DNA from 3 places in the Marinomonas primoryensis genome. Region 2 is predicted to be linked to each of the others. Evidence: predicted binding sites of a transcription regulator. Region 2 holds the regulator's gene; each other region holds the start of a gene.
What was found. The regulator sigma-54, encoded in region 2, starts transcription at its own class of promoters, with help from an activator protein. The targets are predictions, from matches to a motif close to TGGCACNNNNNTTGCTNT.
Positions count from the first base shown of each region.

Region 1: a site for sigma-54 is predicted at 1,755-1,772, ahead of MP3633_RS06695 (ANTAR domain-containing response regulator). Genes of this name have one in related genera too.
Region 3: a site for sigma-54 is predicted at 1,470-1,487, ahead of hmpA (NO-inducible flavohemoprotein). Genes of this name have one in related genera too.

Region 1 covers NZ_CP054301.1:1,463,938-1,467,219, reverse strand. The annotation lists gene MP3633_RS06700 (CmpA/NrtA family ABC transporter substrate-binding protein) at 1-1,113, opposite strand, end outside; gene MP3633_RS06695 (ANTAR domain-containing response regulator) at 1,110-1,715, opposite strand; gene MP3633_RS06690 (response regulator transcription factor) at 1,915-2,550, opposite strand; gene MP3633_RS06685 (HlyD family type I secretion periplasmic adaptor subunit) at 2,656-3,282, opposite strand, start outside.
Region 2 covers NZ_CP054301.1:1,860,295-1,863,576, reverse strand. The annotation lists gene lptB (LPS export ABC transporter ATP-binding protein) at 1-554, shown strand, start outside; gene MP3633_RS08515 (RNA polymerase factor sigma-54) at 630-2,108, shown strand; gene ptsN (PTS IIA-like nitrogen regulatory protein PtsN) at 2,126-2,575, shown strand; gene MP3633_RS08505 (HPr family phosphocarrier protein) at 2,586-2,855, shown strand; gene mgtE (magnesium transporter) at 2,863-3,282, shown strand, end outside.
Region 3 covers NZ_CP054301.1:71,371-74,652, forward strand. The annotation lists gene hmpA (NO-inducible flavohemoprotein) at 234-1,424, opposite strand; gene norR (nitric oxide reductase transcriptional regulator NorR) at 1,629-3,215, shown strand.

The DNA.
Region 1 (3,282 bases), 400 kb from region 2:
CTCTTCTTGAGTAGATAAACGCCACGAATCATCCCGTTCAACCTCAAGTCCTAACGCTTGGTAATAAAGGTCTTGTCGATACACTTGCTCTGCCACATGATTAATTGAAGTTACTTGAGTTAATTGCTGCCAACGATACATCTGCGCCATAATCCACAAAGCATAACTGGGTAAAGGCTTATTGGTTTCGTGACCCGAAAAGCGCTGATACGCTTCCATCGGCCAATCAAACTGCCCTTTCGGCTTAATTGAACCAAACCCATAAACCAACTGCTCCATGGTGCAATTCAGATAATCTGGATGGCTTAATATATTCAAGAGCTCGGTTCGATTTTCGGGCTCATCCACCCAAGTACAGGCTTTCTCTAACGCTCGAATCATTGCAAGATGAATCTGTGGATTTGTCTCTGCCCAGATAGAATTCACACCAAATACTTTTTCCGGCGTGCTCCCCCAAATTTCATAGCCAGTAACCAGCATATGACCGGCGCCTTGCTCTACCGCAAGACTGTTCCAAGGCTCGCCAACACAATAGCCATCTATTTCACCCTTTTTTAGGCTATCCACCATTTTTACCGGTGGGACAACAATAATCTGAACATCTTTGTCTGAATCAATTCCCGCACAACCAAGCCAATCTCTCAATTGATAATTATGAGAAGAGTAAGGGTAAACCATCGCAAAACGCAGTGGCTCAGATTGCGGCTCACGACTGTTTATGAATCGTTTTAATGCAACACCGGAACGAATCTCAGTAGATGAATTAGCGTATTTCTGAAGCTGTTTATACAAATCATTGCCAATCGTAATGCCATTGCCATTATGACTAACGGTAAAACTGGTTTGCATGGCGGTTTTAATCGTACCAATACCTAAACTGGCCGCAATTGGCATAGACGCCAACATGTGTGCACCGTCCAGTAAATTGAACGCAACTTTATCCCGGATACTAGCCCAAGAGGCTTCTTTAGAAAGAACAACCTCAACCCCTTCCTGAGTGAAGAAGCCTTTTTCGTGAGCAATAACAAAAGGGGCGCAATCAATTAATGGGATAAAACCCACCCGGACAGGCTCGCTATTAAGAATAATGTTCATTGGTTTATTTAGGTTCACTTTGAACCTCCCATTAATTCCATCACCGATATGATATTTCGAGCAACGTCGGTCATACGCTGACTGCGATCCATCGCCAGCTTTCTAAGGGCTTGATAAGCAGCAGGCTCATCACATTTTTGATGCTTCATAATCAAGCCTTTCGCTTTGTCTATCAATTTTCTATCTTCAAGCTGACTTTTCACCGTCTCTAATTCAGAACGGAGCGCATGAAATTCACGAAATCTGGCAATCGCAACTTGCAGTATGGCTTTGACACTGCCTCTTTTTACACCGTCTACAACATAAGCACTAACACCTGCCCTTATAGCCGCTTCAACATGATGAGAGTCATCTTCTTCAGCAAACATCACGATGGGACGAGGATTATTTTGAGTGAGTCGAGACATATTTTCCAACACATCTCGATCAGGGGATTCGATATCAATAATGACCATATCAGGTTGAAATTTGGTTACTGCTTCGGTCAGATTTTTGGCATTATCAAGGCGTCTAATAACGCGATAACCGCTATCCATCATCGCTTGCTCAACAATAGCAGCTCTGGCTGGCTCATTATCAACAAGCATCACTGTTAACTCTTTTACCGGGGGCGCAGACATGGTGCACTCTCTTAAAAACGTAAAAATACATTTAAAGGTGCTGCAAAATATGCGCCATTTCGATACACGAGAATTAAAGATAAATAGATAGTAAAAGCCCCTGTTAGAGGAGCTCTATAGTGAATACAACGGTAAAGGAAAAAAAATAAGAGGAATAACGAACGAAAGCAGTGCGGAGCACAACTCAATAAGAACTAAATTAAAGCACAGAGTAATAACTCTGCGCCAACAATGCTAAAGCTAGTCGGTCTTTTGTATTTGTTTTTTTGAAAATTGACGTTAAATGTGCTTTTACCGTACGCTCGGTAATGTCCATTTCAAGAGCAATTTTCTTATTCGACCATCCTTTCGCTATATATTGAGCCACGCTCAACTCACGCTCAGATAAGTCTTCCAACTCACTTTCATTAACCTGTGCCGTGGTTGCAGACTGCTGAATAAGCTGCTGAATAAATATTTTTCCACCCCAAATTTCACCAGAGTCAACAACAGACAACACAAGATCCAACTGATCTTTACCAATATAAGGCGCACATTGCCCACTCACACCAACAGAGAAGAGCCTTAACGCGGCGGCTTGGCTCGTTTGATTCGGAAACACAATGATTTTTTGATGTGGAAAAACGGAACGTAATGCAACCACATCCTCAACCTTTTTCGAAAACGACTTATCTTCTAAAAAAATAAAACAGTATTTGAATTCTGACGACGTCGTTTGAAGCGTTTCGTATACATCACCTAACGCCTCGACACGAACCAATGATATATCAGCACTGATCACTTGACTCCAGTGCTTCCATACGGCTTGGTCGGTACTCCAACACAAAATTTTCAAAATGAATCTCGCCTTATCAAGTGCAATTTGGATATTTTAACCAGTAAAAAAAACTAGAGTGTTAACATTTGTTACTCGTTAGCATTCCTAAAGTATTTTTTGTAATTACCGCTCACGAAGCGCATTTTGCTGGGCTTTTAAGATAGGTTTTAGCAAGTAATCCAATAACGTCTTTTTACCTGTAATAATATCTACCGTTGCTTGCATACCTGGGATAACCGGCAACGGGGCCTGCTTTGTCCCTAGATAGTTTTTATCGGTTCTAACTCTGACTAAAAAAAAGCTATTTCCTTCTTCATCAAGAATAGTGTCCGCGCTGATATTTTCCACCGTGCTATGCAAACCGCCAAAAATAGCAAAATCATAAGCGGAAAGTTTCACCACAGCACTAAGGCCCGGCTTAATAAAGCCAATATTTTCAGGGCGAACTTTCGCCTCAATCAACAAAGAGTCTTCAATGGGTACAATTTCCATCAAATTCATACCAGGCTTAATAACCCCACCGACGGTATTTAACTGAATTTGTTTTACAATCCCTTTCAGCACGGATCGAACTTGCGTTCTGGAAACTTTGTCTTCAAGTGAGACACTGACTTCTTTAAGCTGATCTAACTTACTTTTTACGCCCGTTAAGTCCTCCTGAGCCTCCGCGCGAAACTGTGCATCGCTCTCTGCTAAATTACTTTGTGCTTCTTTCAGTGCGGAACGAGCGCGAGGAATCGCTAATTGAGT
Region 2 (3,282 bases):
GCGGCATATTTATCGATGGTGTAGACATCACTAAAGACGCCATGCACACTCGCGCTCAAAAAGGCATTGGCTATCTTCCTCAGGAAGCCTCCATTTTTCGTAAAATGTCTGTCGAAGACAATATCACGGCCATTTTAGAAACGCGTAAAGCACTAACAAAAAGCCAACGAAAAGACAGACTCGAAGATTTATTAGAAGAGTTCCACATCACCCACATTCGTGAGAACTTAGGAATGGCACTATCGGGTGGAGAAAGACGACGTGTTGAAATAGCAAGAGCCGTTGCTATGAACCCTAAGTTCATCCTACTGGATGAACCTTTCGCCGGCGTGGACCCTATTTCTGTCGGCGACATCAAGCTCATCATCAAGCACCTTCAAGAAAGTGGAATCGGCGTCCTAATTACCGATCACAATGTTAGAGAAACATTAGACATCTGTGATAAGGCTTACATTGTTGGCAACGGTTATATTATTGCTTCTGGCGATGCCAGCACCGTCATCAACAATGAACAAGTAAAAAAGGTCTATCTAGGCGACGACTTCCGTCTGTAACCCCTTATCATTGCTGTAGAAAGGGAGTAGTATGCATAACTCGTTCCAATTCATTCAAATAAAAAGAGTTGCTCTATGAAGCAGTCTTTGCAACTAAAACTCGGCCAACAGCTGACCATGACACCACAGCTACAACAAGCCATTCGCTTGCTGCAGCTTTCCACGTTGGACCTGAAGCAAGAAATTCATGAATTTCTCGAATCTAACCCTCTTCTTGAGCTAGATGACGACGAACAAATTCACAACGATCAACCTGCAAGCATTGAATCAAAAAGCGCTCCTGAGGCGACACTTGATAGTAATAGTGAAGAAGCGCGCGTTGAATCAGAGTGGACTGAAAGCATTCCTGAAGAACTGTCTATTGACAGCAGCTGGGATGACACATACCAAAGCTCTGCTGCGGCCGTCAGCGATCATAATAGCTATGAAGGTGAAAGCGACTTCGAAAGCCGCAACGCTCCAGCAGAAAGCATACAAGACCATCTGATCTGGCAATTAAATCTAACTCATATATCTGACAGAGACATTGAAATTGCTTACGCTATTATCGAGTGCGTTCAAACCGATGGCTATCTAAGTATTTCAACTCAAGACATTTGGGAATCACTTTGTGTCGAATTAGAAGATTTAGACATGGAAGAAGTCATCGCAGTTCAACACAGACTGCAACGCTTTGACCCAGTTGGCGTCTGCTCTATTGATTTGCGAGACTGCTTGCTTGTTCAACTAGAAGCATTCCAAAGCCACCCTCTTTATAAAAGCACACACAATCTCATTGACCATTATCTACCACTACTAGGCAATCGAGATTTTGCACAATTAAGCCGAAAAACAAAACTAAAAGACGAAGCACTAAAGGAAGTTGTTAATTTAATACAACAACTTAACCCGCGTCCTGGCTCAGTTATAGATGCAGATGATACGGATTATGTCATTCCTGATGTTTCCGTCAAAAAACACAATGGCATATGGCAAGTTGAGCTAAATAATGACGCCCTACCACCCATCAAAATAAACGAAACCTATTCCGCCATGGCAAGTACAGCTGCAACCACCGCAGCAGACGTAAGCTACATTAAAACCTCTCTTCAGGAAGCCAAATGGTTTATGAAAAGCTTACAAAGCCGCAACGAAACACTCTTAAAAGTGGCCAGCTGCATAGTAAGTCGACAAATTGATTTCTTCGAATTAGGTGAAGAGGCCATGAAACCTATGGTTCTTCATGATGTCGCCGAAGAAGTTGGCATGCATGAATCAACAATTTCTAGAGTAACAACACAAAAATACATGCACACACCAAAAGGTATTTTTGAACTCAAGTACTTTTTCTCAAGTCATGTCAACACAGCGTCAGGTGGAGAATGTTCTTCTACCGCAATACGAGCTATGATTAAGAAACTTGTGGCTGATGAGCCAGCAAAAAAACCACTAAGTGATAATAAGTTAGCCGCTGTTTTGGCTGACCAAGGCATACAGGTTGCTAGACGAACTGTGGCCAAATATCGAGAGGCGATGAATATCCCTCCTTCCAATGAACGAAAACGACTGATCTAAACGGAAACCATTTCATCATGTCCTTGAAATCATTATTAAAAGCTGAGCTCGTTCTGGCGAAGCAAGATATTGTTAGTAAGAAACGAGTTTTAGAAAGTATCGCCGACGTTGCATCCAATCGGTTGCATTGCAATAACGAGGCCGTTTATGACGCCCTATTAGGGCGAGAAAAACTTGGAAGTACAGGCATAGGTAACGGCATAGCTATACCCCATTGCCGCCTAGAGTCTGCAAACCATACCGCTATTGTCGTTATGTCATTACAAACTCCAATAGATTTTGACTCGATTGATAAGAGAGCCGTTGATCTTATATTCGCCTTAATCGTTCCGCCTAATGAATGCGATCAACATCTTGCAACACTGGCTCAGATCGCAGAATTAGCTCAATCGCCTGAAGCGCTCGACAAGCTACGAACCGCTCAAACCAGCGAAGATCTATTTAATATTTTTGACTCATTAATATAGGAAGTAAAGCATGCAGGAAGAGTCCATCACCATCATAAATAAACTTGGCTTGCATGCTCGCGCTGCTGGCAAATTAGTGGAAACGACGTCACGCTTTTCTTGTGATATCACTATAGAAAAAGACAGTCGCAATGTGGACGGCAAAAGCATTATGGCAATGATGATGCTTGCCGCTGGAAAAGGAACGAGCATTCGAATCAAAACCAATGGAGAAGATGAAGAAGAGGCAATCAAAGCCGTTGTTGAATTAATTAACAATCGTTTTGGTGAAGACGAGTAATACGGCCATGTCAGAGAAAACCACTCTTAATCATCTTAAAACGATTACCGAATCACTCGAATCCGGCGCCACGATGCAAATCCGTTATTTACTTAACGGCGCCTTGCCAGTGCAAGATGTTGCTCGATTATTAGAGTCCTCTCCACCAAAAGAACGTAAGCTTCTCTGGGAGCTAATCGAAGCAAAGAATGAAGGCGAGGTTCTACAATATCTCAGCGAAGATATTGGTGTTCAATTCATGAAGAATATGGATACAGAGCGACTTATCGCCGTATCCGAACATTTTGAAAGCGATGACTTAGCTGATTTATTACAACACTTACCAGAAAAAGTTGTAACAGAAGTCCTTTCTTCAATGACCTCGCAAGACAGAGCGCGGGTCGAAGCACTATTAAGCTACTCGGAAGACTCTGCCGGCGGCTTAATG
Region 3 (3,282 bases), 1.8 Mb from region 2:
TCATTCCCCCTTAGCAGGTGGAGGAGTCAGTGATTTAGCGCGTATCTCATCCCCCCTTAGCAGAGGGAGGAGCCAGTGATTTAGCGCGTATCTCATCCCCCCTTAGCAGCAGGGAGGAGCCAGTGATTTAGCGGGTATCTCATCCTCTCTTAGCACAGGGAGGAGTCAGTGATTTAGCGCGTATCTCATCCCCTCCCCTTATCTTCAAGGGGAGGGTTAGGGAGGGGTTAAAATCACACGTCTTTGTGAGGGCCAAACAATTCGTAATGAATACGATCTGCTTCTACCCCAAGCGTTAACAGCTGTTGCTTAACAAACATCATAAAGCCAACCGGACCGCATAAGTAGAATTCGCCATTCGAAATCGGCAAACCTTCTTTGATGACGTCCAGTTGCATGTTGCCTTGATAAACGCCCTCTTCTGTTTTGTCTGTTTGCTCATACCAAGTGTGTACGTTTAACGCCAAAGACCCTTTTAGCCCGTTTACATGGCTTTTAAAGGAATGTTGGCCTTGGTTTGCACAAGCGTGCAAATAATGGACTGGTTGCGCGTAGCTTTGTTTTGCGAATGTGTTCAGCATGGCTTGCATTGGTGTTAAGCCAACACCACCAGAAATGAGTACGACAGGTGTTTGCTTGTCTTCAAAGAAGAAGTCACCTGCTGGTGGCATGGCTTCGATTTCGTCTCCTACGTTTAGGTGATCGTGTAGATAATTGGACATAACACCGGCCATGTCGTCACTGCCTTCGCGTTTTACACTGATGCGATATGTCTGGTTGTTTGGCGCTGTTGATAGCGAATATTGACGTATCTCATCGTACTCGTTGCCTTTTGGATGTAATTTAATGCCCAAGTATTGGCCTGGAAGATAGTCAATGACTGGACCACCGTCGATTGGTTCAAATACAAAGCTGGTAACCAGATCAGACTCAGGTGTTTTTGATGCGACACGAAAGCGGCGGAAATCAGTCCAACCACCGGCTTGCGCCGCGCGTTCTTTGTAAAGGTCGCTTTCTATTTTGATAAAGATGCCTGCCAATTGACCATAAGCTGCAACCCACGCTTCTTCAACGTCTTTGGTGAAAGCATCTGGTGCGAGTTCGCGCAATGTTTCGATTAAGTGGTGGCCGACAATATCGTATTGATCTGGTTGAATGTTAAAGCTGGTGTGCTTATGAGCGATACGCATGACGGCGCTGGTGAGCACTTCTAGATTGTCGATGTGCGTCGCGTAAGCGGCAATGGCGTTGAATAAGGCCGCAGGTTGACCGCCAGTCTTTTGGTGCGTCATGTTAAATACGTGTTTTAGCTCAGGGTTGTGCAAAAACATACGTTTGTAAAAGTGCTCAGTAATCGCTGGCCCTGCGGAAGCAAGCAGTGGGATTGTACTTTTAACTGTGTCTATGTGTTGTTGAGATAACATTTTTGTTTCCTTTTAAACGATGAATAACAATTTCTTATCTACAGTATTGCTAAGAACGTGCCAACTAATAAAATACTTATAAATCATGTGTTTACGTTTTACAGGTTTGATAAAGAGTCAATAAGACTCACAAAATAATAAGTCGATATGATATGTTAGAGTCTAAATGACACGGTTAGTCTTTCTTCTTATAAGTTGATGATCATGAATCAGGTTTCCAATAACGCCCTACTTAGCTTTGCTTTAGATCTTGCCAGTGCGGTGACACAACCCAATCGTTTTGAACAATTAGTCTACGCCGTACGTGCCACGATCAATTGCGATGCGGTTGTATTGCTGATCCATAATAATGCGGTGTTGACGCCGATTGCTCAGCGAGGCTTGTCAGAAGACTTAATGGGTCGACGCTTTACAATTGCGGAGCACCCGAGGTTAAAAGCGATTTGTGGCGGGCATTATCCTGTTCGCTTTGCGGCCGATTCCCCTCTTCCAGATCCATACGATGGCATGGTGCTGGGTCATGATGAGCAGTTGCGAGTGCATTCTTGTATGGGTGTGCCCTTGTATTTGGAAGGAAAATTGATTGGTGCTGTGACGTTAGACAGTATCCTGCCGGGCGTTTTTGATGACATAGATGCTCGCGCTTTAGAAATCATTGGCACCATGGCCGCGATGACCTTAAACACCGCCATCTTAATGGAGCAATTAGAGAATAAGTCGCAACATGCCCAGCATGTTTTAAAAGTGATGAGCGAACAAACTCTCGAGATGATTGGACAAAGTAAGGCCATACAAGAACTTAAACAGTCTATCGATTTGGTTGCACCGTCAGATTTTGCCATCCTGATCGAAGGGGAAACCGGTGTTGGTAAAGAGCTGGTGGCGCGTGCACTGCACGAACATTCCTCTCGCTTTGAAGCGCCTATGGTGTATGTCAACTGCGCAGCGATTCCTCATCATCTCATCGAAAGTGAGCTGTTTGGTCATGTAAAAGGCGCTTTTACGGGCGCCGATCGCGATCGCCAAGGCAAATTTTTATTGGCAGATGGTGGTACATTATTTTTGGATGAAATCGGTGAATTGCCACTAGAAGTGCAAGGATCATTACTCAGAGCGATTCAAAATCAAGAAATCCAAGCGGTGGGTAAAGACCAAATTCGCAAAGTGGATGTGCGAATTATTGCGGCCACTAACCGACATCTGGAAACGGAAGTCGCGGAGCATCGTTTTCGTGCCGACTTATTTCATCGACTTAGTGTGTTTCCTATAAAAGTGCCGGCGTTGCGAGATCGCCAAGGCGATGTTCCTTTACTCGCGGGTTTTTTTGCTGAGCGCTTTCGTCGTAAATTAGGCTTGCAGCAACTGACGTTATCGCCATCAGCAATCAATCTGCTAGAAACCTACCATTGGCCTGGTAACGTCCGAGAGCTAGAGCATGTGATTTCGCGCGCGGCCTTATTTGCAAAGGCAGAGAGCGCCAAAGACGAAAGCCCAACGAGTATTACCGTTATCTCACCTGCGCATTTAACGGGGTTACAAATTGAAAAAAGTGATAAAGAAGAGATACAGCGTGTGATAGAACATACGCAGAAAGACGCTATAATATCTAACGAGCCTATCGATTTACGAGAAAAAACAGAGACTTACCAGCGTGACATGATTCGACAAGCATTAGAAGTAACAGAGGGAAACTGGACTAAAGCCGCCCAGCATTTATCCATGGATCGAGCGAACCTAGCAAGATTAGCGAAACGCTTGGGGATTCGTGTGACCAAAGAAGTACGAAGTTAAACCCCCTCCCAACCTCCCCCTTGACAGGGGGAGGAGCTAAGGCTTTTTGTTCCCTCCCCTTATCTTC